DNA from 3 places in the Citrobacter sp. U14242 genome. Region 3 is predicted to be linked to each of the others. Evidence: predicted binding sites of a transcription regulator. Region 3 holds the regulator's gene; each other region holds the start of a gene.

The links. Region 3 encodes Fur, which represses iron uptake genes when iron is present. Its sites were predicted from a motif close to ATAATAATGAGAACNACTATCAA; they were not measured.
Region 1: ACLJXE_RS21495 (TonB-dependent siderophore receptor) is a predicted target of Fur. The motif match lies at 5,783-5,805, and genes of this name have one in related genera.
Region 2: bfd (bacterioferritin-associated ferredoxin) is a predicted target of Fur. The motif match lies at 4,058-4,080, and genes of this name have one in related genera.

The regions. Positions count from the first base shown of each region.
Region 1 is NZ_JBKGLW010000015.1:47,924-55,970, forward strand. Features, by position in the region: gene mfd (transcription-repair coupling factor) at 1-3,316, shown strand, start outside; gene ACLJXE_RS21480 (L,D-transpeptidase family protein) at 3,465-4,430, shown strand; gene bhsA (multiple stress resistance protein BhsA) at 4,515-4,772, opposite strand; gene comR (TetR family copper-responsive transcriptional repressor ComR) at 5,016-5,651, shown strand; gene ACLJXE_RS21495 (TonB-dependent siderophore receptor) at 5,905-8,047, shown strand, end outside.
Region 2 is NZ_JBKGLW010000002.1:21,978-30,024, reverse strand. Features, by position in the region: gene rpsG (30S ribosomal protein S7) at 1-464, shown strand, start outside; gene fusA (elongation factor G) at 561-2,675, shown strand; gene tuf (elongation factor Tu) at 2,745-3,929, shown strand; gene bfd (bacterioferritin-associated ferredoxin) at 4,115-4,309, shown strand; gene bfr (bacterioferritin) at 4,381-4,857, shown strand; gene ACLJXE_RS02870 (prepilin peptidase) at 4,854-5,321, opposite strand; gene rpsJ (30S ribosomal protein S10) at 5,701-6,012, shown strand; gene rplC (50S ribosomal protein L3) at 6,045-6,674, shown strand; gene rplD (50S ribosomal protein L4) at 6,685-7,290, shown strand; gene rplW (50S ribosomal protein L23) at 7,287-7,589, shown strand; gene rplB (50S ribosomal protein L2) at 7,607-8,047, shown strand, end outside.
Region 3 is NZ_JBKGLW010000008.1:296,360-304,406, reverse strand. Features, by position in the region: gene chiP (chitoporin ChiP) at 1-405, shown strand, start outside; gene chiQ (ChiQ/YbfN family lipoprotein) at 455-787, shown strand; gene ACLJXE_RS15560 (HAD family hydrolase) at 849-1,556, opposite strand; gene ACLJXE_RS15555 (LysR family transcriptional regulator) at 1,673-2,545, shown strand; gene fur (ferric iron uptake transcriptional regulator) at 2,596-3,042, opposite strand; gene ACLJXE_RS15545 (ryhB-regulated fur leader peptide) at 3,035-3,121, opposite strand; gene fldA (flavodoxin FldA) at 3,332-3,862, opposite strand; gene ybfE (LexA regulated protein) at 4,018-4,305, opposite strand; gene ybfF (esterase) at 4,434-5,207, opposite strand; gene seqA (replication initiation negative regulator SeqA) at 5,404-5,946, shown strand; gene pgm (phosphoglucomutase (alpha-D-glucose-1,6-bisphosphate-dependent)) at 5,971-7,611, shown strand; gene potE (putrescine-ornithine antiporter) at 7,710-8,047, opposite strand, start outside.

The DNA of each region.
Region 1 (8,047 bases), on a different contig from region 3:
TATCGCGCCGGACATGCAAAATGCCTTGCGTCTGCATGAAGAAATTCGTCAGTTTACCGACCAGATGGTGATGAATCTGGCTGACTGGGAAACACTGCCCTATGACAGTTTTTCCCCACATCAGGAAATTATCTCCTCGCGACTCTCCACGTTGTATCAACTGCCTGCGATGCAACGCGGTGTGCTGATCGTACCGGTCAACACGTTGATGCAGCGAGTCTGCCCGCACAACTATCTACACGGTCATGCACTGGTGATGAAAAAGGGCCAGCGCCTGTCGCGTGATACCCTGCGTGAGCAACTGGACAGCGCCGGTTATCGCCATGTTGATCAGGTTATGGAGCACGGTGAATACGCCACACGCGGTGCGTTGCTGGACTTGTTCCCAATGGGCAGTGAACTGCCTTATCGCCTTGATTTCTTTGATGACGAAATCGACAGCCTGCGTCTGTTTGACACCGATACGCAACGCACGCTGGAAGAAGTCGACGCCATTAATTTGCTGCCTGCCCACGAATTTCCAACCGATAAAACAGCCATTGAGCTGTTCCGCAGTCAGTGGCGCGACACCTTTGAAGTTAAACGTGACGCCGAACATATTTATCAGCAGGTCAGTAAAGGCACGTTACCTGCCGGGATTGAATACTGGCAACCGCTGTTTTTCAGTGAGCCCCTGCCACCGCTGTTCAGCTACTTCCCCGCCAATACGCTGTTAGTGAATACCGGAGATATTGAAACCAGCGCAGAACGTTTCCAGGCGGATACACTGTCACGTTTTGAGAATCGGGGTGTCGATCCGATGCGTCCACTGCTGCCGCCAGAATCGCTGTGGCTGCGGGTTGACGAACTGTTTTCCGAGCTTAAACATTGGCCTCGCGTCCAGCTCAAAACCGAAAGTCTGGCAAACAAAGCGGCGAATACCAATCTGGGATTCCGGAAGCTGCCGGACATCGCCGTACAAGCGCAACAGAAATCGCCGCTGGATGCGCTGCGTAAATTCCTGGAAACCTTCAATGGTCCGGTCATTTTCTCAGTAGAGAGTGAAGGTCGCCGTGAAGCACTCGGCGAACTTCTGGCTCGCATCAAAGTTGCGCCAAAACGTATTTTACACCTTGATGAAGCCGCCGACAGCGGTCGTTATCTGATGATTGGTGCGGCAGAGCACGGTTTCATTGATACCAAACGCAACCTGGCACTGATTTGCGAAAGCGATCTCCTTGGTGAACGTGTGGCACGTCGCCGCCAGGATTCCCGCCGCACGATTAACCCGGATACGTTGATCCGCAACCTCGCAGAGCTGCATCCGGGGCAGCCCGTCGTGCACCTTGAGCACGGCGTGGGTCGCTATGCTGGTATGACCACACTGGAAGCGGGCGGCATTACTGGCGAATACCTGATGCTCACCTATGCCAACGACGCCAAACTGTATGTGCCGGTGTCGTCGCTACATCTGATCAGCCGCTACGCCGGCGGCGCGGAAGAGAATGCGCCGCTGCATAAACTCGGCGGTGACGCCTGGTCGCGCGCCCGACAGAAGGCGGCCGAGAAAGTGCGCGATGTGGCAGCAGAACTACTGGATATCTATGCCCAGCGCGCGGCGAAAGAAGGTTTTGCCTTTAAGCACGATCGCGAGCAGTATCAGCTGTTTTGTGACAGCTTCCCGTTTGAAACCACACCCGATCAGGCACAGGCCATCAACGCGGTACTCAGCGATATGTGTCAGCCGCTGGCAATGGACCGTCTGGTGTGTGGTGACGTCGGCTTCGGCAAAACCGAAGTTGCGATGCGCGCCGCATTTCTCGCCGTCGAGAACCACAAACAGGTGGCTGTTTTAGTGCCGACTACCCTGCTCGCTCAGCAGCATTTCGACAACTTCCGTGACCGCTTTGCCAACTGGCCCGTGCGCATTGAGATGCTGTCCCGTTTTCGTAGCGCCAAAGAGCAAGCGCAGATTCTGGAGCAGGTTGCCGAAGGTAAAATCGATATTCTCATCGGTACGCACAAACTGCTGCAAAGCGATGTGAAACTAAAAGATTTGGGTCTGCTGATTGTCGATGAAGAGCACCGCTTCGGTGTCCGTCACAAAGAGCGTATTAAAGCGATGCGCGCCGATGTCGATATTCTGACACTGACAGCAACCCCGATCCCGCGTACGCTCAATATGGCGATGAGCGGCATGCGCGATCTGTCAATTATCGCCACACCGCCAGCTCGTCGTCTGGCAGTCAAAACCTTTGTGCGCGAGTATGACAATCTGGTGGTTCGCGAGGCTATCCTGCGTGAAGTGTTACGCGGCGGGCAGGTCTACTATCTGTTCAACGATGTTGAAAACATCCAGAAAACCGCTGACAGGCTGGCAGAGTTGGTACCGGAAGCGCGTATCGGGATTGGACACGGGCAAATGCGCGAACGCGAGCTGGAACGCGTGATGAACGATTTCCACCATCAGCGCTTCAACGTGCTGGTGTGTACCACCATCATCGAAACCGGGATCGACATTCCAACCGCTAACACCATTATTATCGAGCGCGCTGACCATTTCGGGTTGGCACAATTGCACCAGCTACGCGGCCGCGTGGGACGTTCACACCATCAGGCCTACGCCTGGCTGTTGACGCCGCATCCGAAAGCGATGACCACTGATGCACAAAAACGCCTTGAGGCAATTGCATCACTGGAAGATTTGGGTGCAGGTTTTGCACTGGCCACTCACGATCTCGAGATTCGCGGCGCGGGGGAACTGCTGGGTGAAGATCAGAGCGGTTCGATGGAAACCATCGGCTTCTCACTGTACATGGAACTGCTGGAGAACGCGGTTGATGCGCTTAAAGAGGGACGCGAACCGTCGCTCGAAGATCTCACCAACCAGCAAACTGAAGTCGAGCTACGGATGCCTTCGCTACTGCCAGATGACTACATCCCCGATGTGAATACGCGACTGTCGTTCTACAAGCGCATTGCCAGTGCGAAAAGCGAAAACGAGCTGGAAGAGATTAAAGTCGAACTGATTGACCGTTTTGGTTTGCTGCCTGACCCGGCCCGTACGCTGCTGGATATTGCCCGTTTGCGCCAGCAAGCGCAAAAACTGGGCATCAGAAAGCTAGAAGGCAATGAAAAAGGCGGGACGATTGAGTTTGCCGAGAAGAACCACGTCAACCCGGTGTGGCTGATTGGCTTACTCCAAAAGCAACCTCAGCACTTCCGTCTGGATGGCCCAACCCGGCTGAAGTTCATGCAAGATTTAGCCGAGCGTAAAACCCGTATCGACTGGGTACGTCAGTTTATGCGCCAACTTGAAGAAAACGCCATAGCGTAGCGTTCCGGCCGGGTGAGCACGGTGCTTGCCCGGCCGATGAATTTACAAACTCTTTGCACTTCCCTGCACTTCCCGACACAGCAAACCGCCATAATTCCTGTTTACTTTTACATTATAAAAACCACGTAAAAACAATGGATTTATGGTGATGTTAAACAATAAACGACTCTCTCGCTGGCTAACGATTTTTACGCTCGCGGCGACCGTCGCGTTAGCGCTTCCGGCTAAAGCGAATACCTGGCCGCTTCCGCCGCCAGGCAGCAAACTGGTGGGTGAAAATGCCACTCACGTTGTCGAAAACAACGGCGGATCGCTGGAAGCCATTGCGAAAAAATATAACGTCGGCTTTTTAGCGCTGCTGCAGGCTAACCCCGGCGTCGATCCATACGTACCTCGCCCGGGCAGTGTTTTAACCATCCCATTGCAAACCTTGCTGCCGGATGCCCCACGCGAAGGGATTGTCATTAACCTCGCCGAACTGCGTCTTTACTATTACCAGCCAGGTACAAAATCGGTGACCGTGTATCCAATTGGCATTGGCCAGTTAGGCGGCGACACCCTGACACCAACAATGGTAACCACCATCTCTGATAAGCGTGCCAACCCGACCTGGACACCAACGGCGAATATCCGCGCTCGGTATAAAGCCAATGGTATCGACCTCCCTGCCGTAGTACCTGCCGGGCCGGATAACCCGATGGGGCATCATGCTATCCGCTTAGCTGCTTACGGCGGTGTGTATTTGCTGCATGGAACCAACGCGGATTTTGGCATCGGTATGCGTGTCAGTTCTGGATGTATTCGCCTGCGTGACGGTGATATTGAAACCTTATTCCGCCAGGTTACGCCGGGAACCAAAGTGAACATCATCAACACGCCGATTAAAGCCTCCGTTGAACCTGGCGGTATGCGCCTGGTTGAAGTACACCAACCGCTGTCAGAAAAGATTAATGACGACCCGCAGTTACTGCCGATCGTGTTGAATTCATCAATGCAGAGCTTTAAAAATGCGGCACAAACAGACGCAGCGGTGATGGAGCATGCAATGGAGTTACGTTCAGGAATGCCTGTAGATGTGACACGCCACCACGATGTTCCCGCACAAACTCTGTAAATTCAGGTCATAAAAAACCCCCGCCGGTGTGTTCCCGCGGGGGTTTTTTATTGAATTCGCAGTGGCATTGCGAGGGTTTACAACTTATTTGTAGATAACTGCAGTCCCGTGAAGGGTGTTAGGACCGGTAACAGAAGTAATACGGAATGACTTCGCCCCCATTTCATCTGCTTTCTGTGCCAGTTGATCTTCCAGAGAACCTAAGTTAGTCCCGGCGTTGGCAGTGATAGTACCGACTTTCTGTTGGCCTTCAGGTGTAGCCTGAACTTCAACAGCGGCAAAGCTGGCAAATGAAAGTGAGCTCAGAACTGCAGCGACAAAAAGAGTTTTTACGTTTTTCATGATAGTGACCTTTAGCAGATGAATGTGTGCCGTAAGCGATTAACTTAACGATCGATAGGTAAATCATAGATGTGATCCAGGTCACACGTCAACATTTTTTTATAACGATTATTATTTAAATCATAAAGACCTTATTTTTCATGCTAATAGCATTAAATTATTTTTATAGTGAATGCACTGGAGTGTCTGCGCGATTATTTTTATAATGGTTATTCAATAAACCCAACCAGGTACAACGGCACCATGACAACTGAAACGACAAGTTGTGCAAAAAAAAGCCGTGGCCGACCAAAAGTGTTCGACAGGGAAGCCGCGCTTGATAAGGCCATGACACTCTTCTGGCAGCACGGATATGAAGCGACATCGCTCGCCGATCTCGTAGAAGCAACCGGGGCAAAAGCGCCTACGCTGTATGCAGAATTTACCAATAAGGAAGGACTGTTTCGTGCCGTGCTGGACCGCTATATCAGTCGCTTCGCGGCAAAACACGAAGCTCAACTGTTTTGTGAAGAAAAAAGCCTCGAATCCGCACTCGAGGACTATTTCACCGCAATCGCGACCTGCTTCACCAGTAAAGACACGCCCGCGGGCTGTTTTATGATTAACACATCCGCGACGCTTGCCGCCTCTTCCCGGGACATTGCGCGCACAGTTAAATCCCGTCACGCCATGCAGGAGCAGACGCTGGCTCAGTTTCTGCATCAACGGCAGGAACATGGTGAAATACCGGCACACTGCGATGTACAAAAGTTGGCTGAATATCTGAACTGTATTTTGCAGGGTATGTCGATCAGCGCCCGCGAAGGAGCCACATTCGAAAAACTGATGCAGATCGCGCACACCACGTTACGATTGTGGCCTGAACTGATTAAAGATTAACCTTTTCCACACTACCCACGTCTTACTGTCATCACCGGGAGCTTACGCCGTTCCCGGTGGATACGGCTCTTCTTAACCCCTACATTCTTTATTGTTTTCATTGAGTTAATACATTTCTTTTGTAAAAAACATTGATAATGTCAATCATTATCAGCAATATTCGCATTTGCTTTAATATCCGTTTCATAATGTAACAATCGGTTTCCATGCCGTAAAAATAAAAACAGACCAACAAATTTTATAAGGAATACAAATGAATAAGCATCTCTGGGTGCTCAATCCTCTGTTACTGTCTTTAACCCTACCGGCAATGGCGGCAGAAGAAGAAGATCTCATCGTCAGCGCCAACCGTAGTCAACGTACCGTGTCTCAAATGGCACAAACTACATGGGTTATCGAAGGCAGAGAGATTGAACAGCAGGTTCAGGGGGGGAAAGAGTTTAAGGATGTTCTTGCTCAGTTGATCCCTGGAATCGACGTTAGCAGCCAGGGACGGACCAACTACGGTATGAACATGCGTGGTCGCGCCATCGTTGTGCTTATTGACGGTGTTCGTCTCAACTCTTCCCGTACCGACAGCCGTCAGCTTGACTCTATTGATCCGTTTAATATTGCACATATTGAAGTTATCTCCGGTGCAACCTCACTGTATGGCGGCGGGAGTACCGGTGGTTTGATCAACATCGTCACCAAAAAAGGTCAGGCTGAGCGTGAAGTTGAACTTGAACTGGGCAGTAAAAGTGGGTTCAACAACAGCAACGATCATGACGAACGGGTTGCCGCCGCAGTTAGCGGAGGAACCGACCGCGCATCCGGACGCATGTCTGTCGCTTATCAACGCTTTGGTGGCTGGTACGATGCCAACCACGATGCCTTAATGCTCGATAACACTCAAACTGGCCTGCAACACTCTGACCGTCTGGACGTCATGGGCACCGGGACGATTGAGCTTGATGACGACCGCCAGCTGCAGCTGGTTACACAGTACTACAAAAGCCAGGGCGATGACGACTACGGACTGGATCTCGGCGAGAACATGTCCGCCGTGACGGGCACCGGTAACGCTCATACCAGCCGTGGTCTCAATTCCGACCGAATCCCCGGCACGGAGCGGCATCTGATCAGTCTGCAATATTCCGATGCTAATTTTTTCGGTCAGAATCTGGTCAGCCAGATCTATTACCGTGACGAATCACTAAAATTCTATCCTTTCCCTACGCTGAGCAAAGGTAAGGTTACCAGTTTCTCCGCATCACAACAGGATACTGACCAGTTTGGTGCCAAAATCACCCTCAACAGCCAGCTGATGGAAAACTGGGAACTGACATGGGGGATCGACGCCGATCACGAAACATTCGATTCCAATCAAGAATTCTTCGATCTGGCTTATTCCCTCCCCTCCGGCGGTATGGATAACCGAACGGCCTACACCACCGGGCGCTATCCCGGTTACAGCATCACCAACTTTGCGCCTTTCCTGCAAAACAGCTACGACATTAATGACATCTTTACGCTCAGCGGTGGTATCCGCTACCAGTGGACTGAAAACCGCGTTGATGATTTTATCGGCTATACACAGCAACAAGGCATCGCAACGGGTCTGGCGAACTCTGCTGATAGTATCCCGGGTGGCAAAGCAGACTATGATAACTTCCTGTTTAACGCGGGCATCCTCGCACACCTGACCGAACGCCAACAGACCTGGTTCAACTTCTCTCAAGGTGTGGAACTTCCCGACCCAGGAAAATACTACGGCAATGGTACCTACTCGCTGGTTGGCGATCATTATCAGCTCCAGCGCAGCGTTAACGTCGCGGATTCACGTCTGGAAGGCATCAAAGTTAACTCTTACGAACTGGGGTGGCGCTACACCGGCGATAATCTGCGCACACAACTGGCAGCCTATTACTCCACGTCAGATAAATCGATCGTCATTAACCGCAACGATATGACCATTAACGTACAACCCGACGATCGCCGGATTTATGGCCTTGAAGGCGCGGTGGATTATTTCATTGCTGATACCGACTGGAGTGTGGGAAGTAACTTCAACATCATTAAATCGGAAGTGAAGCAAAACGGTAAATGGCAAAAATGGGATGTCACTCTGGCTTCGCCATCTAAAGCAACCGCATGGGTTGGCTGGGCACCGGAACCGTGGTCGCTGCGAGTACAGAGTCAGCAAACCTTCGACCTGAGCGATGCCAGCGGCAACAAACTGGACGGATACAATACGATGGACTTTATCGGCAGCTATCCGCTCCCGCTGGGTAAACTGACCTTTAGCGTTGAGAACCTGCTGAATGAAGAGTACACCACCCTCTGGGGACAGCGTGCACCCTTACTCTACAGCCCGACCTATGGCAGTCCATCCTTGTATGAATACAAAGGCCGGG
Region 2 (8,047 bases), on a different contig from region 3:
GTCGTCGCGTCATTGGTCAGCGTAAAATTCTGCCGGATCCGAAGTTCGGATCAGAACTGCTGGCTAAATTTGTAAATATCCTGATGGTAGATGGTAAAAAATCTACTGCCGAAACTATCGTATACAGCGCGCTGGAGACCCTGGCTCAGCGTTCTGGTAAAAACGAACTGGAAGCTTTCGAAGTAGCTCTCGAAAACGTGCGCCCGACTGTCGAAGTTAAGTCTCGCCGCGTTGGTGGTTCTACTTATCAGGTACCAGTTGAAGTCCGTCCGGTCCGTCGTAATGCTCTGGCAATGCGTTGGATCGTTGAAGCTGCTCGTAAACGCGGTGATAAATCCATGGCTCTGCGCCTGGCGAACGAACTTTCTGATGCTGCAGAAAACAAAGGTACTGCAGTTAAGAAACGTGAAGACGTTCACCGTATGGCAGAAGCCAACAAGGCGTTCGCACACTACCGTTGGTAATCCCTTCGGAGTTTTAGTCACCAGGCGGGCGCTTCTAGTAAGCAGCCCGCTTTGGGCTACTTAAATTGAACGCCTAAAAGATAAACGAGGAATCAAATGGCTCGTACAACACCCATCGCGCGCTACCGTAACATCGGTATCAGTGCGCACATCGACGCCGGTAAAACCACTACTACCGAACGTATTCTGTTCTACACCGGTGTAAACCATAAAATCGGTGAAGTTCATGACGGCGCAGCCACCATGGACTGGATGGAGCAGGAGCAGGAACGTGGTATTACTATCACCTCCGCAGCGACTACTGCATTCTGGTCTGGTATGGCTAAGCAGTACGAACCGCATCGCGTAAACATCATCGACACCCCGGGGCACGTTGACTTCACTATCGAAGTAGAACGTTCCATGCGTGTGCTTGATGGTGCAGTAATGGTTTACTGCGCAGTTGGTGGTGTTCAGCCTCAGTCTGAAACCGTATGGCGTCAGGCAAACAAATATAAAGTTCCGCGCATTGCGTTCGTTAACAAAATGGACCGTATGGGTGCGAACTTCCTGAAAGTTGTTGGTCAGATCAAAACCCGTCTGGGCGCGAACCCTGTTCCGCTGCAGCTGGCAATTGGCGCTGAAGAAGCGTTCACCGGTGTTGTTGACCTGGTGAAAATGAAAGCCATCAACTGGAACGAAGAAGATGCAGGCGTAACCTTCACTTATGAAGATATCCCGGCTGACATGCAGGAACTGGCTGAAGAATGGCACCAGAACCTGATCGAGTCCGCTGCGGAAGCTTCAGAAGAGCTGATGGAGAAATACCTGGGTGGTGAAGAACTGACTGAAGAAGAGATCAAAAAAGCTCTGCGTCAGCGTGTTCTGAACAACGAAATCATCCTGGTAACCTGTGGTTCTGCGTTCAAGAACAAAGGTGTTCAGGCGATGCTGGATGCGGTAATTGATTACCTGCCATCCCCAGTCGACGTACCTGCGATCAACGGTATTCTGGACGACGGTAAAGATACTCCTGCTGAGCGTCATGCTAGCGATGACGAGCCGTTTGCTGCTCTGGCATTCAAAATCGCTACCGACCCGTTCGTGGGTAACCTGACCTTCTTCCGTGTGTACTCAGGTGTGGTTAACTCCGGTGACACCATCCTGAACTCCGTGAAAACTGCACGTGAGCGTTTTGGTCGTATCGTTCAGATGCACGCCAACAAACGTGAAGAGATCAAAGAAGTTCGCGCGGGCGATATCGCGGCTGCAATCGGTCTGAAAGACGTGACCACTGGTGACACTCTGTGTGACCCGGATCACCCGATCATTCTGGAACGTATGGAATTCCCTGAGCCGGTAATCTCCATCGCAGTTGAACCGAAAACCAAAGCTGACCAGGAAAAAATGGGTCTGGCTCTGGGCCGTCTGGCTAAAGAAGACCCGTCTTTCCGTGTATGGACTGACGAAGAATCTAACCAGACCATTATCGCTGGTATGGGTGAGCTGCACCTCGACATCATCGTTGACCGTATGAAACGTGAATTCAACGTTGAAGCGAACGTCGGTAAACCTCAGGTTGCTTACCGCGAAGCGATTCGTGCGAAAGTTACCGATATCGAAGGTAAACACGCTAAGCAGTCTGGTGGTCGCGGTCAGTACGGTCATGTTGTTATCGACATGTACCCGCTGGAGCCGGGTTCAAACCCGAAAGGCTACGAGTTCATCAACGACATTAAAGGTGGTGTAATTCCTGGCGAATACATCCCGGCCGTTGATAAAGGCATCCAGGAACAGCTGAAATCCGGCCCGCTGGCTGGTTACCCGGTTGTTGATCTGGGCGTGCGTCTGCACTTCGGTTCTTACCATGACGTTGACTCCTCTGAGCTGGCGTTTAAACTGGCCGCTTCTATCGCCTTCAAAGATGGCTTTAAGAAAGCGAAACCAGTTCTGCTTGAGCCTATCATGAAGGTTGAAGTAGAGACTCCGGAAGAGAATACCGGTGACGTTATCGGTGACTTGAGCCGCCGTCGTGGTATGCTTCGTGGTCAGGAATCCAACGTCACTGGCGTTGTTATCCACGCTGAAGTTCCGCTGTCTGAAATGTTCGGATATGCAACCCAACTGCGTTCTCTGACCAAAGGCCGTGCTTCTTACTCCATGGAGTTCCTGAAGTACGACGATGCGCCGAACAACGTTGCTCAGGCCGTTATTGAAGCCCGTGGTAAATAAGCCACAGGATTAAAACCTAAGTCCCGTGCTCTCTCCAAAGGGGAGAGCACTATAGTAAGGAATATAGCCGTGTCTAAAGAAAAATTTGAACGTACAAAACCGCACGTTAACGTCGGCACCATCGGCCACGTTGACCACGGTAAAACTACCCTGACCGCTGCAATCACCACCGTATTGGCTAAAACCTACGGCGGTGCTGCTCGTGCTTTCGACCAGATCGATAACGCTCCGGAAGAAAAAGCTCGTGGTATCACCATCAACACCTCTCACGTTGAATATGACACCCCGACTCGCCACTACGCGCACGTAGACTGCCCGGGCCACGCCGACTATGTTAAAAACATGATCACCGGTGCTGCGCAGATGGACGGCGCGATCCTGGTTGTTGCTGCGACTGACGGCCCGATGCCGCAGACCCGTGAGCACATCCTGCTGGGTCGTCAGGTAGGCGTTCCGTACATCATCGTGTTCCTGAACAAATGCGACATGGTTGATGACGAAGAGCTGCTGGAACTGGTAGAAATGGAAGTTCGTGAACTTCTGTCTCAGTACGATTTCCCGGGCGACGACACGCCGATCGTTCGTGGTTCTGCTCTGAAAGCGCTGGAAGGCGAAGCTGAGTGGGAAGCGAAAATCATCGAACTGGCTGGCTTCCTGGATTCTTACATCCCGGAACCAGAGCGTGCGATTGACAAGCCGTTCCTGCTGCCTATCGAAGACGTATTCTCCATCTCCGGTCGTGGTACCGTTGTTACCGGTCGTGTAGAACGCGGTATCATCAAAGTTGGTGAAGAAGTTGAAATCGTTGGTATCAAAGAGACTGCTAAGTCTACCTGTACCGGCGTTGAAATGTTCCGCAAACTGCTGGACGAAGGCCGTGCTGGTGAGAACGTTGGTGTTCTGCTGCGTGGTATCAAACGTGAAGAAATCGAACGTGGTCAGGTACTGGCTAAGCCGGGCTCTATCAAGCCGCACACCAAGTTCGAATCTGAAGTGTACATTCTGTCCAAAGACGAAGGCGGCCGTCATACTCCGTTCTTCAAAGGCTACCGTCCGCAGTTCTACTTCCGTACTACTGACGTGACGGGTACCATCGAACTGCCGGAAGGCGTAGAGATGGTAATGCCGGGCGACAACATCAAAATGGTTGTTACCCTGATCCACCCGATCGCGATGGACGACGGTCTGCGTTTCGCAATCCGTGAAGGCGGCCGTACCGTTGGCGCGGGCGTTGTTGCTAAAGTAATGAGCTAATTATTTATTAATTAGCTTTGAGCTTAAAAAGGGCGCTTAGGCGCCCTTTTTGCTACCTGTGATTTAACCGTTGTCATATTTGTTCGCATTTTTTGTTCATTCTTCCATCGCGTAAATAGTATTGTGCTATTGTAATCATAACTATTCTCATTTACACTTTGCGCAGAAATTGAACGGGAGCGATCATGTACGTTTGTTTGTGCAATGCAATAAGTGATAAAAAAATTCGTCAGGCTGTTCGCCAGTTTCATCCTCAGTCCTTTCAGCAATTACGCAAATTCATTCCTGTGGGAAATCAATGCGGTAAGTGCATTCGGGCTGCGCGTGAAGTCATGCAGGATGAGTTAACTCAAATGCCAGAATTTAAAGAGATCGCCTAAGTCACACTCTTTTTTTTGACATCCCTGTAGCCCCATCTACGCTCTAAGAGTGGAAGCGGAGGGACTATAAAATGAAAGGTGATGTTAAAATCATAAATTATCTCAATAAACTATTGGGAAATGAGCTTGTCGCAATCAACCAGTATTTTCTTCATGCCCGTATGTTTAAAAACTGGGGACTGACTCGCCTCAATGATGTTGAGTACCATGAATCAATCGATGAGATGAAACACGCTGATAAATATATTGAGCGTATTTTATTTTTAGAAGGTCTCCCAAACTTACAAGATCTAGGCAAGTTGGGGATTGGTGAAGATGTTGAAGAGATGCTGCAATCAGATCTTCGACTCGAACTTGATGGCGCGAAAGATTTACGCGAAGCCATTGCCTATGCCGATAGCGTTCATGACTATGTTAGCCGGGACATGATGATTGAGATCCTGACCGAAGAAGAAGGGCATATCGATTGGCTCGAAACGGAGTTGGATCTGATTGGAAAACTTGGATTGCAAAACTATCTGCAGTCGCAAATTAAGGTCAGCGACTAACCGTCCTGTATAAGATTTAGCCAGCCAACAATAAAACCCGCAGCCGCCAGATATGGCCCAAAAGGCAGCGGGTTTTTTAGTTTCTTTTTTCCGTGCGTTATAAATGCTACGCCTGTCATGCAGCAAGCCAGCCCGGCGGCAAGTAAGACCAACAGGGGTAATGAGTCCCATCGATGCCACGCGCCAAGTGCGGCGAGAAATTTAACGTCCCCATAACCTAATCCTTCCTGGTGCCATGCCACGCGGTATCCCCAATAGAATAGAGAAAATACACCATACCCTGCAATTGCACCCCAAAGCGCATCGGACAACTGTGTGGGGTTGCAACATTGATGAAAAAGAAGACCACTCCAGAGAAGCGGGCAGGTGAATTTGTCGGGCAATAGGCCAGTACGCAAATCCTGAACCCCAAGCAGCCCGGATAGAGAAAGATAAATCAGCAAAAAGGGAAGTTCAGTATTCATGTCTTAATCCGGTGCGATAAAGATGTAACTCTCAGGTAAGTAGCGCTAACTGTACAATGCCCGGATATCCATTTTGCTGACGTCTTTCCAGGGAATTTACGCCGCGTGAAAGTGCATACAATCAGAGTGGAACAGCACTCGCATCTGCGTAAGAGTGATTAATTTCTACACGGCACTTGCGTCAGGCTGATATTTACGTATAATGCGCTGGCTTGTCTTAATTGACGGCTGGTTCAATCAGGACCACTGATAGTCGATTTGACTATCTGACAATGTTCCCAATTGGGGAACTCTGTAAGAACGGTTACACTCTCCCATCAATCGTAATGGGTTTGAGGAGTAACTATTTCGTCTATAAAATAATTGGAGCTCTGGTCTCATGCAGAACCAAAGAATCCGTATCCGCCTGAAAGCGTTTGATCATCGTCTGATCGATCAATCAACCGCGGAAATCGTCGAGACTGCTAAGCGCACTGGTGCGCAAGTCCGTGGTCCGATCCCGCTGCCGACCCGCAAAGAGCGCTTTACCGTTCTGATCTCTCCGCACGTTAACAAAGATGCGCGTGATCAGTACGAAATTCGCACTCACAAGCGTCTGGTTGACATCGTTGAGCCAACTGAGAAAACCGTTGATGCTCTGATGCGTCTGGATCTGGCTGCCGGTGTAGACGTGCAGATCAGCCTGGGTTAATCAGGTCATCGAGCGATTGAGAGGTTGATACAATGATTGGTTTAGTCGGTAAAAAAGTGGGTATGACCCGCATCTTCACTGAAGATGGCGTATCTATCCCAGTAACCGTAATCGAAGTTGAAGCAAACCGCGTTACTCAGGTTAAAGACCTGGCTAACGATGGCTACCGCGCTATTCAGGTTACCACTGGTGCTAAAAAAGCTAACCGTGTAACCAAGCCGGAAGCTGGTCACTTTGCTAAAGCTGGCGTAGAAGCTGGCCGCGGCCTGTGGGAGTTCCGTCTGGCGGATGGTGAAGAATTCACCGTAGGTCAGAGCATTAGCGTTGAACTGTTTGCTGACGTTAAAAAAGTTGACGTAACCGGTACCTCTAAAGGTAAAGGTTTCGCTGGTACCGTTAAGCGCTGGAACTTCCGTACCCAGGACGCTACTCACGGTAACTCCTTGTCTCACCGCGTTCCGGGTTCTATCGGTCAGAACCAGACTCCGGGCAAAGTGTTCAAAGGCAAGAAAATGGCAGGTCAGCTGGGTAACGAACGTGTCACCGTTCAGAGCCTGGACGTAGTACGTGTTGACGCTGAGCGCAACCTGCTGCTGGTTAAAGGTGGTGTTCCGGGTGCGACCGGTTGCGACCTGATCGTTAAACCAGCTGTGAAGGCGTAAGGGGATAGCAATGGAATTAGTATTGAAAGACGCGCAGAGCGCGCTGACTGTTTCCGAAACTACCTTCGGTCGTGATTTCAACGAAGCGCTGGTTCACCAGGTTGTTGTTGCTTATGCAGCTGGTGCTCGTCAGGGTACTCGTGCTCAGAAGACTCGTGCTGAAGTAACTGGTTCAGGCAAAAAGCCGTGGCGCCAGAAAGGTACCGGCCGTGCGCGTTCAGGTTCTATCAAGAGCCCGATCTGGCGTTCAGGTGGCGTGACCTTCGCTGCTCGCCCGCAGGACCACAGTCAAAAAGTTAACAAAAAGATGTACCGCGGCGCGCTGAAAAGCATTCTGTCCGAACTGGTACGTCAGGATCGTCTGATCGTTGTCGAATCATTCTCTGTAGAAGCGCCTAAAACTAAGCTGCTGGCACAGAAACTGAAAGACATGGCTCTGGAAGATGTGCTGATCATCACCGGTGAGCTGGACGAGAACCTGTTCCTGGCTGCGCGCAACCTGCACAAGGTTGACGTACGCGATGCAACTGGTATCGACCCGGTTAGCCTGATCGCCTTCGACAAAGTCGTAATGACTGCTGATGCTGTTAAGCAAGTTGAGGAGATGCTGGCATGATTCGTGAAGAACGTCTGCTGAAGGTGCTGCGTGCACCGCACGTTTCTGAAAAAGCGTCTACTGCGATGGAAAAAACTAACACCATCGTTCTCAAAGTTGCTAAAGACGCGACCAAAGCAGAAATCAAAGCTGCTGTGCAGAAACTGTTTGAAGTCGAAGTCGAAGTCGTTAACACCCTGGTAGTTAAAGGGAAAGTTAAACGTCACGGACAGCGTATCGGTCGTCGTAGCGACTGGAAAAAAGCTTACGTCACCCTGAAGGAAGGCCAGAATCTGGACTTCGTCGGCGGCGCTGAGTAAGTCGGAGGAGTAATACAATGGCAGTTGTTAAATGTAAACCGACATCTCCGGGTCGTCGCCACGTCGTTAAAGTGGTCAACCCAGAGCTGCACAAGGGCAAACCTTTTGCTCCGCTGGTTGAAAAAAACAGCAAATCCGGTGGTCGTAACAACAATGGCCGTATCACCACTCGTCATATCGGTGGTGGTCACAAGCAGGCTTATCGTATTGTTGACTTCAAACGCAACAAAGACGGTATCCCGGCAGTTGTTGAACGTCTTGAGTACGATCCGAACCGTTCCGCGAACATCGCGCTGGTTCTGTACAAAGACGGTGAACGCCGTTACATCCTGGCCCCTAAAGGCCTGAAAGCTGGCGACCAGGTTCAATCTGGCGTTGATGCTGCAATCAAAGCAGGTAACACCCTGCCGATGCGCAATATCCCGGTTGGTTCTACCGTTCATAACGTAGAAATGAAA
Region 3 (8,047 bases):
TCAAACGGTCGTCTGGACGTTTGGTGGGATAACCGTTCTGACTTCAACGCCAACGGCGAAAAAGCGGTCTTCTTCGGTGCGATGTATGACCTGAAGAACTGGAACCTGCCAGGCTGGGCTGTGGGTGCCTCCTATGTTTACGCATGGGATGCTAAACCGGCTACCTGGCAGCTCAACCCGGATGCGTACTACGACAAAAATCGTACTATCGAAGAGTCGTCTTACAGCCTGGATGCGGTCTATACCCTGCAGGACGGCCGTGCGAAGGGCACTATGTTTAAACTGCACTTCACCCAGTACGACAACCATTCAGATATTCCGAGCTGGGGCGGTGGTTACGGTAACATCTTCCAGGATGAGCGTGACGTGAAATTCATCGTTATTGCTCCGTTCACCATCTTCTAATGCCGACGGCGGCAGGCCGCAAGCCTGCCGTTTTGTTGAGGAGTGTGTTATGAAAAAGCTGATACTCATCGCCGTCATGGCATCAGGGCTGGTTGCCTGCGCGCAATCACCAGCGCCGAAAGAAGATAGCCATCTTAAGGAAGCTTACAGCGCTTGTATCAATACTGCGCAGGGCTCGCCGGAGAAAATCGAGGCCTGTCAGAGCGTGTTAAACGTGCTGAAGAAAGAAAAACAGCATCAGCAGTTTGCCAATGAAGAAAGCGTGCGCGTACTGGATTACCAGCAGTGTATCCAGGCAACGCGTACGGGTAACGATCAGGCCGTTTCGGCCGATTGCGACAAGGTCTGGCAGGAAATTCGCAGCAAGAACGCTGTGAAATAAGGCCTCTTTTCCTTTAAGGGCCGGAGCGCAAGAACGGCTCCGGCCTGATCGTTATTTCATCCTATCTACTCGCAATGCAGTCAAATTGTACGCAGTTGCCGGGGAACATCTCCAGAACTGGTCGCCCTTCGTCAGACGGAAAAAAATGAACGTCGCTAAAATCAGCAATGGCGTATTTTGCACCATAAGAAAGTAGTGACTTACCGCCAATCCCTACACAAAAAGTACCTGCGCGAACGGCTGATGTAACCCCACTGGCTGAATCTTCAAAGACCAGAGCTGTCTCTGCGGGGATCTTAAGACGTTGTATGGCTAACAAATAAGGGTCTGGCCAGGGTTTACCTCGTTCAACATCATCACGCTCTACAATTACGGAAATCGCGCCGTGTGCATCAAGTAAATCAATAACGCGGTTAATTTTATATCGCCAACCGCTTGTCACAATTCCGATGGTGATACCTGCCTGAGCCAGTGCGGCGATCAGTGCTGAAATGCCTGCAATAGGTTGATATTCAGCATTATTTTCTGCATCAATAATGTATTGCTGCACTTTTTCACGATCGCTAAGCGATAAATCACTGAATAAAGCGCGTAGAGTGTGTGGTCCAGGTTGGCCGTGGATATGATTAACGATATCGGCAGTGCTGATTGTACGCCCGTACATTTGAGCTGCTTCACTCCAGGCTCGTTCAATAACACTGTTCGAATCGATCAATACGCCGTCCATATCAAAAAGAACAGCGGCAATATTTTGCTTCGCGCCAGACATTTTTCCTCCAACATTGAGTTACCTGATTGCCGTACATTTGCGGCTTTTTATGGATAATGTCGTCAGAAGTGAGGTCTGTATAATGCTGTTTTTTCCCGCGTAGATGAGAGAATGGAATGGAAACCAGACGATTACAGGCGTTCGTTACTTTGGCTGAACTGGGGAGTTATCGTAGCGCAGCCGAGGTTCTCTGCATAACGCAACCTGCGTTGACCAAACAGATCCAGTCGTTGGAACAGACGTTTGGCTTCAATCTTTTTATTCGTGGCCGTCATGGTGCGGTACTCACTGAGCAGGGGGCCTTGCTCTATTCGAGAGCCTGTGAACTGCTTAAAGGCTATGACGACTTCCTGAATTATGCCTATGACATACAGCATGGATCTGTGGGGGAGCTGGCTGTGGGATTTGGTTTGTCAACGTTTAGCCTGGTTCCAACATGGATTAAGGATTTTTGCGAAAGCTACCCTCAAGTACGGTTTTCGCTGAAAGATATTCCTTCAAGCGTTCAGAGTGGAATGCTGCTGGATGGAAGACTCCATATTGCTTTTCTTCGACTACCAGTAACCCCCGCACTTGCGTATCGGGTCATTAAACAAGAACGCATTGTGCTGGCTACGCCCATGGATGGACAAATGGATGTGTACAGTGCGCTCAATTGCTATTCAGTATTGCAGGTTAATCCCCTGCGAGAGCCGTGTCTGGCGGAACAGTCGCGCATTTTTTTATCGCAAAAGAATATTCAGGCTTCACCGGTAACGGTTGCAGATGATATCCATACCTTACTGGCGCTGATTGCTGGGGGCAATGGTGTCGCGTTTTTGCCTGAGAGTGTTAATAACTTCCTGCCTGTAGGGGTGAGACTGATTGAATTGAGTGATTCACCAGCCATGTGGAATATTGGAATCGCATGGAATCCAGAATTCTCACATCCTCTACGAGACCTATTTTTACAGGTGATGATGCGTAAAAAGGGGATATTTGCGTTGTAGCAAGATAGAAAAAAGCCAACCGTAAGGTTGGCTTTTCAGAAAGCATCACATTATTTGGCGTCGTGCGCATGATCGTCTTCGCGGCAATCGCCTTCAGCGCAGTGACCATACAGATAGAGGCTATGGTTAGTTAAACGAATACCATGTTTAGCCGCAATCTCACGTTGACGCGCTTCGATGGAGTCATCGCTGAACTCGACCACTTTGCCGCAGTCAAGGCAAATCAGGTGATCGTGATGATGTTGCTGGGTCAGTTCGAAGACGGATTTACCCCCTTCAAAATTATGGCGGGTCACGATTCCGGCATCATCAAATTGGTTCAGCACGCGATACACGGTCGCCAGACCAATTTCTTCACCCATGTCGATCAGGCGTTTGTATAAGTCTTCCGCACTGACGTGATGGTTATCCGGTTCCTGAAGAACTTCCAGAATCTTTAAACGAGGAAGCGTTACTTTCAGGCCAGCCTTCTTTAATGCGGTATTGTTGTCAGTCATGCGGAATCTGTCCTGTAGCTAAACGGTTCACTTCATTAACAGAAGTGACAGAAATTGCACTTGAGATAATGCGTATCATTATAGAACTGCCATGCCCAAATGAAAACTGCAAGTCTCTGGCAAATATTGTTAATCAAAACGTGGTATCACCGACAAACACACTGTGCAATACCCGATTGGCATCCAGCCATTGTACAGGGTCAGGCGAAAAAGTTACAAATTTGTAGCAATTATTTTGATTGGTTTTATCTATTGATGCGGCGCAGATGAATATCTACGCCGCACGAAATCAGGCATTGATGATTTCGTCGAGGTGCAGCTCTTCAGCGATCTGCTTAACCCATTTTTCTACGCGTTCAGCGGTCAGTTCCGGCTGGCGATCTTCATCGATAGCCAGACCCACAAAGTGGTCGTCATCTGCCAGACCTTTGGACGCTTCAAAATGGTAACCCGCCGTTGGCCAGTGGCCGACGATGGTAGCGCCGCGCGGCTCAATGATGTCGCGGATGGTGCCTAACGCATCACAGAAATATTCTGCGTAATCTTCCTGGTCGCCACAGCCGAACAATGCCACCAGTTTACCGTTAAAATCAATGTCTTCGAGAGTAGGGAAGAAGTCATCCCAGTCGCACTGCGCTTCACCGTAGTACCAGGTTGGGATGCCGAGCAGCAGAATGTCATACCCTTCCAGGTCTTCTTTGCTGCTTTTTGCAATGTCATGTACATCGGCAACGTCTTTACCAAGCTGCTTTTGAATCATTTTTGCGATATTTTCGGTATTACCGGTGTCGCTGCCGAAAAAGATGCCAGTGATTGCCATGAGTAAAATAACCTCTTGAAACTTATTGAAATGGTGGTGGCGCATTGCCCACGGATAAGGGCAATCATAGCAGAACAGTCCGGCATGCGGAAACAGCAAACATGCGGGACTGCACTCTGTGCTACACGATTTATGATTTAGAGCAGAAATTCAGACTAAGCCTGACCGCGCAATGCGGTGAGTTGGTTCATCAGCATCTCTTCGATGAGTTCACTGCGACTCATGCTGCGCGCTTCCGCCAATTCATTCAGAGCGTCAACGGCATCCGCGTTCAGTTTCAGTTCGACACGCTTGAGTCCACGAACTTTGTCGCGTTTAAGCTGATTACGTTTATTAATACGTAACTGTTCATCACGCGAAAGCGGATTGGTTTTGGGTCGTCCCGGGCGACGCTCCTGCGCGAACAGATCTAATGTCGTACGGTCCGTTTGTTCTTTGGCCATGATCTTGGTGACTTCGGGGAAACAATCAGCCAGGCGTCTGCCCGGATGGATAGCGCGCCATAATACATCAGCAGGGGAGGCGCGCCAACGCCCACGCGCGTAATCGCGCGCGGACGCTGAGTTTTTAATCAGTTAACCTTCTCACTCAGATAACGACGGATAGCGCGCAGCACGGCATCTGGTTTTTCTGCATGTACCCAATGGCCTGCACCGGCAATAACGTGTGCGCGGGCCAGCGGAAACTGGGCCAGTAATTGCTCGCGATACGCTTCAGTCACATAAGGTGAATTACCGCCGGGGATAAACAACGCCGGGTGTTCCCAGGCGGGTAGGGTTTCCCATCCCACGATATGGGGATACTGCTCCCACAACACCGGGACGTTAAAGCGCCACTCGCCCTCGACAAAAGACTTCAGCAGAAACTGGATCACGCCTTCTTCTTGCAAATGCTGACGCATGACGCTCGCGGCCTGCTGGCGCGAGGAGGCCTGGGCATCTGTTACCGCGTTAATGGCGGCAAAAATCTCATCGTGGCGGCGTACGTGATAGTCAACCGGGGCGATATCGATAGCCACAAGCTGGTCGATCCGTTCCGGTGCGAGAGCAGTGAGCGCCATGACGGCTTTGCCCCCCATGGAGTGCCCAATAAAGGTCGCTTTTTCGATGTGTTGCTCATCGAGAGTATCCAACAGATCCTGCGCCATTGCTGGATAATCCATCTCTGGTGAGCGGGGAGAGAGGCCATGATTTCGCATATCGACCTGGATGATATCGTGATCAACGACCAGATCGCGCGCCAGTATGCCCAGGTTATCCAGACTGCCAAACAGACCGTGAACCAGGACGATGGGAGAATTATTGTGCGGGTTTTGCGCAGATTGCGCTCGGATATTCAATTTCATGGCAAAGTTCTTTTTTTCACACTCACGGGTTAGGGTATCATGTTGACCATTCTGCCACATGGCTGCAACAACTACGGTTACTCCGAGTTTTGCTGGTCACCAGGCTTGACGCTATCCGCTGTCAGGATTTGCCTTTACACTACAGCGTGTAAAGTCCTGACAACTTGTATTCAGCCAAACATTGCACTGGATTAAGATGAAAACGATTGAAGTTGATGATGAACTCTATAGCTATATTGCCAGCCACACCAAGCATATTGGCGAGAGCGCATCCGACATTTTACGGCGTATGTTGAAGTTTTCCGCCGCATCACAGCCTGTCACTCCGGTAGTAAAAGAAGTCCGCGCCGTGCAACCTGTCGTGGAAGCCAAGCCGGTCAACCCCGCGAAAGACAAAGTGCGCGCCATGCGTGAACTGCTGCTTTCCGATGAGTATGCGGAACAGAAAAAAGCAGTGAATCGCTTTATGCTGGTGCTGTCTACACTTTACTCACTGGATCAACACGCGTTTGCACAAGCAACAGAATCGTTGCATGGCCGCACGCGCGTCTACTTCGCAGCGGATGAACAGACGTTGCTGAAAAATGGTAATCAAACCAAACCAAAACACGTGCCAGGCACGCCATATTGGGTGATCACCAACACGAATACCGGCCGTAAATGCAGCATGGTTGAACACATCATGCAGTCAATGCAATTCCCCGCGGAGTTGATTGAAAAGGTTTGCGGAACAATTTAATCCTTGCACTAGAAGGACCAGGCAATGGCAATCCACAACCGTGCAGGTCAACCTGCGCAACAGAGTGATTTGATTAATGTCGCCCAGTTAACGGCGCAATACTATGTACTAAAACCGACGGCAGGGAATGCGGAGCACGCGGTGAAGTTCGGTACATCCGGGCATCGCGGTAGTGCGGGTCGTCATAGTTTTAATGAGCCGCATATTCTGGCTATCGCTCAGGCGATTGCCGAAGAACGTGCGAAAAACGGGATTACTGGCCCGTGCTATGTGGGCAAGGATACCCACGCGTTGTCTGAACCGGCATTTATCTCTGTACTGGAAGTGCTGGCGGCGAACGGTGTTGATGTCATCGTGCAGGAAAACAACGGCTTTACGCCAACACCTGCCGTGTCTAATGCTATCCTGGTCCACAATAAAAAAGGCGGTCCGCTGGCTGACGGTATTGTGATCACACCGTCCCATAACCCACCAGAAGACGGCGGAATTAAATACAACCCGCCAAACGGTGGCCCGGCAGATACCAACGTCACCAAAGTTGTAGAAGACAGGGCTAATGCACTGTTGGCTGATGGTCTGAAAGGCGTGAAGCGTATTCCGCTGGATGCCGCACTGGCGTCCGGTCATGTTAAAGAACAAGACCTGGTTCAACCCTTCGTGGAAGGGCTGGCAGATATCGTCGATATGGCAGCAATCCAGAAAGCGGGTCTGACGTTGGGCGTTGATCCACTGGGTGGTTCCGGTATTGAATACTGGAAGCGTATCGCTCAGCACTACAACCTGAATCTGACCCTCGTTAACGATCAGGTCGATCAGACTTTCCGCTTTATGCATCTTGATAAAGACGGCGCCATTCGTATGGACTGCTCTTCCGAATGCGCGATGGCCGGTCTGCTGGCGCTGCGTGACAAGTTCGATTTGGCGTTTGCCAATGACCCGGACTATGACCGTCACGGTATCGTAACGCCTGCTGGGCTGATGAATCCGAACCACTATCTGGCGGTCGCGATCAACTACCTGTTCCAGCATCGCCCGCAGTGGGGCAAAGATGTTGCTGTGGGTAAAACACTGGTGTCCTCCGCGATGATCGATCGTGTGGTAAACGACCTGGGACGTAAACTGGTCGAAGTGCCGGTGGGGTTCAAATGGTTCGTTGACGGTCTGTTCGACGGTAGCTTTGGTTTCGGCGGCGAAGAAAGTGCGGGTGCATCTTTCCTGCGTTTCGACGGTACACCGTGGTCCACTGACAAAGATGGCATCATCATGTGCCTGCTGGCAGCGGAAATTACGGCAGTGACAGGCAAGAACCCGCAAGAACATTACAACGAACTGGCGGCGCGCTTTGGTGCACCGAGCTATAACCGAATTCAGGCTGGAGCCACCTCCGCGCAGAAAGCTGCGTTGTCTAAGCTCTCTCCGGAAATGGTTAGCGCCAGCACGCTGGCGGGGGATCCCATCACTGCGCGTCTGACAGCAGCGCCAGGTAACGGCGCATCGATTGGCGGACTGAAGGTTATGACTGACAACGGTTGGTTTGCCGCACGCCCGTCAGGTACCGAAGACGCTTACAAGATCTACTGCGAAAGCTTCCTGGGTGAAGAACATCGCAAGCAGATTGAGAAAGAAGCTGTTGAGATTGTCAGCGAAGTGTTGAAGAACGCATAAGTACAATTTGTGTGCCGGGCGGTGCGACGTTTGCCCGGCCTACAAAAGCGATCGTAGGCCCGGTAAGCGCTAGCGCCACCGGGCTTTTTTATCGGGCTTTAACTGTGATTATTTTTCAGTTCAAAGCGCGGTGATACCAGGCCATACAGCGTCCAGCCGAGGAAGGTCACGATAGAACCATAAAGCATCGCTTCTTCGCCAGAGGAGTAGAGCGCATAGAAGCTGTACAATGCGCCAATAAACGCCACAAAGTTTGCCGGTTTCGCTTTCGATGACGGAACATTCGCCATCTTCTGAATAATAACCAGTGCGGCCATCGACAGAATATACGGAATGATGTTCGTCACGACCGCCAGGTTGACCAGCACGTTGAACTGACTGTTCAGCGACGGGCTGATGGTCATCAGCGATAAACCACTCTGGATTATTACGATTG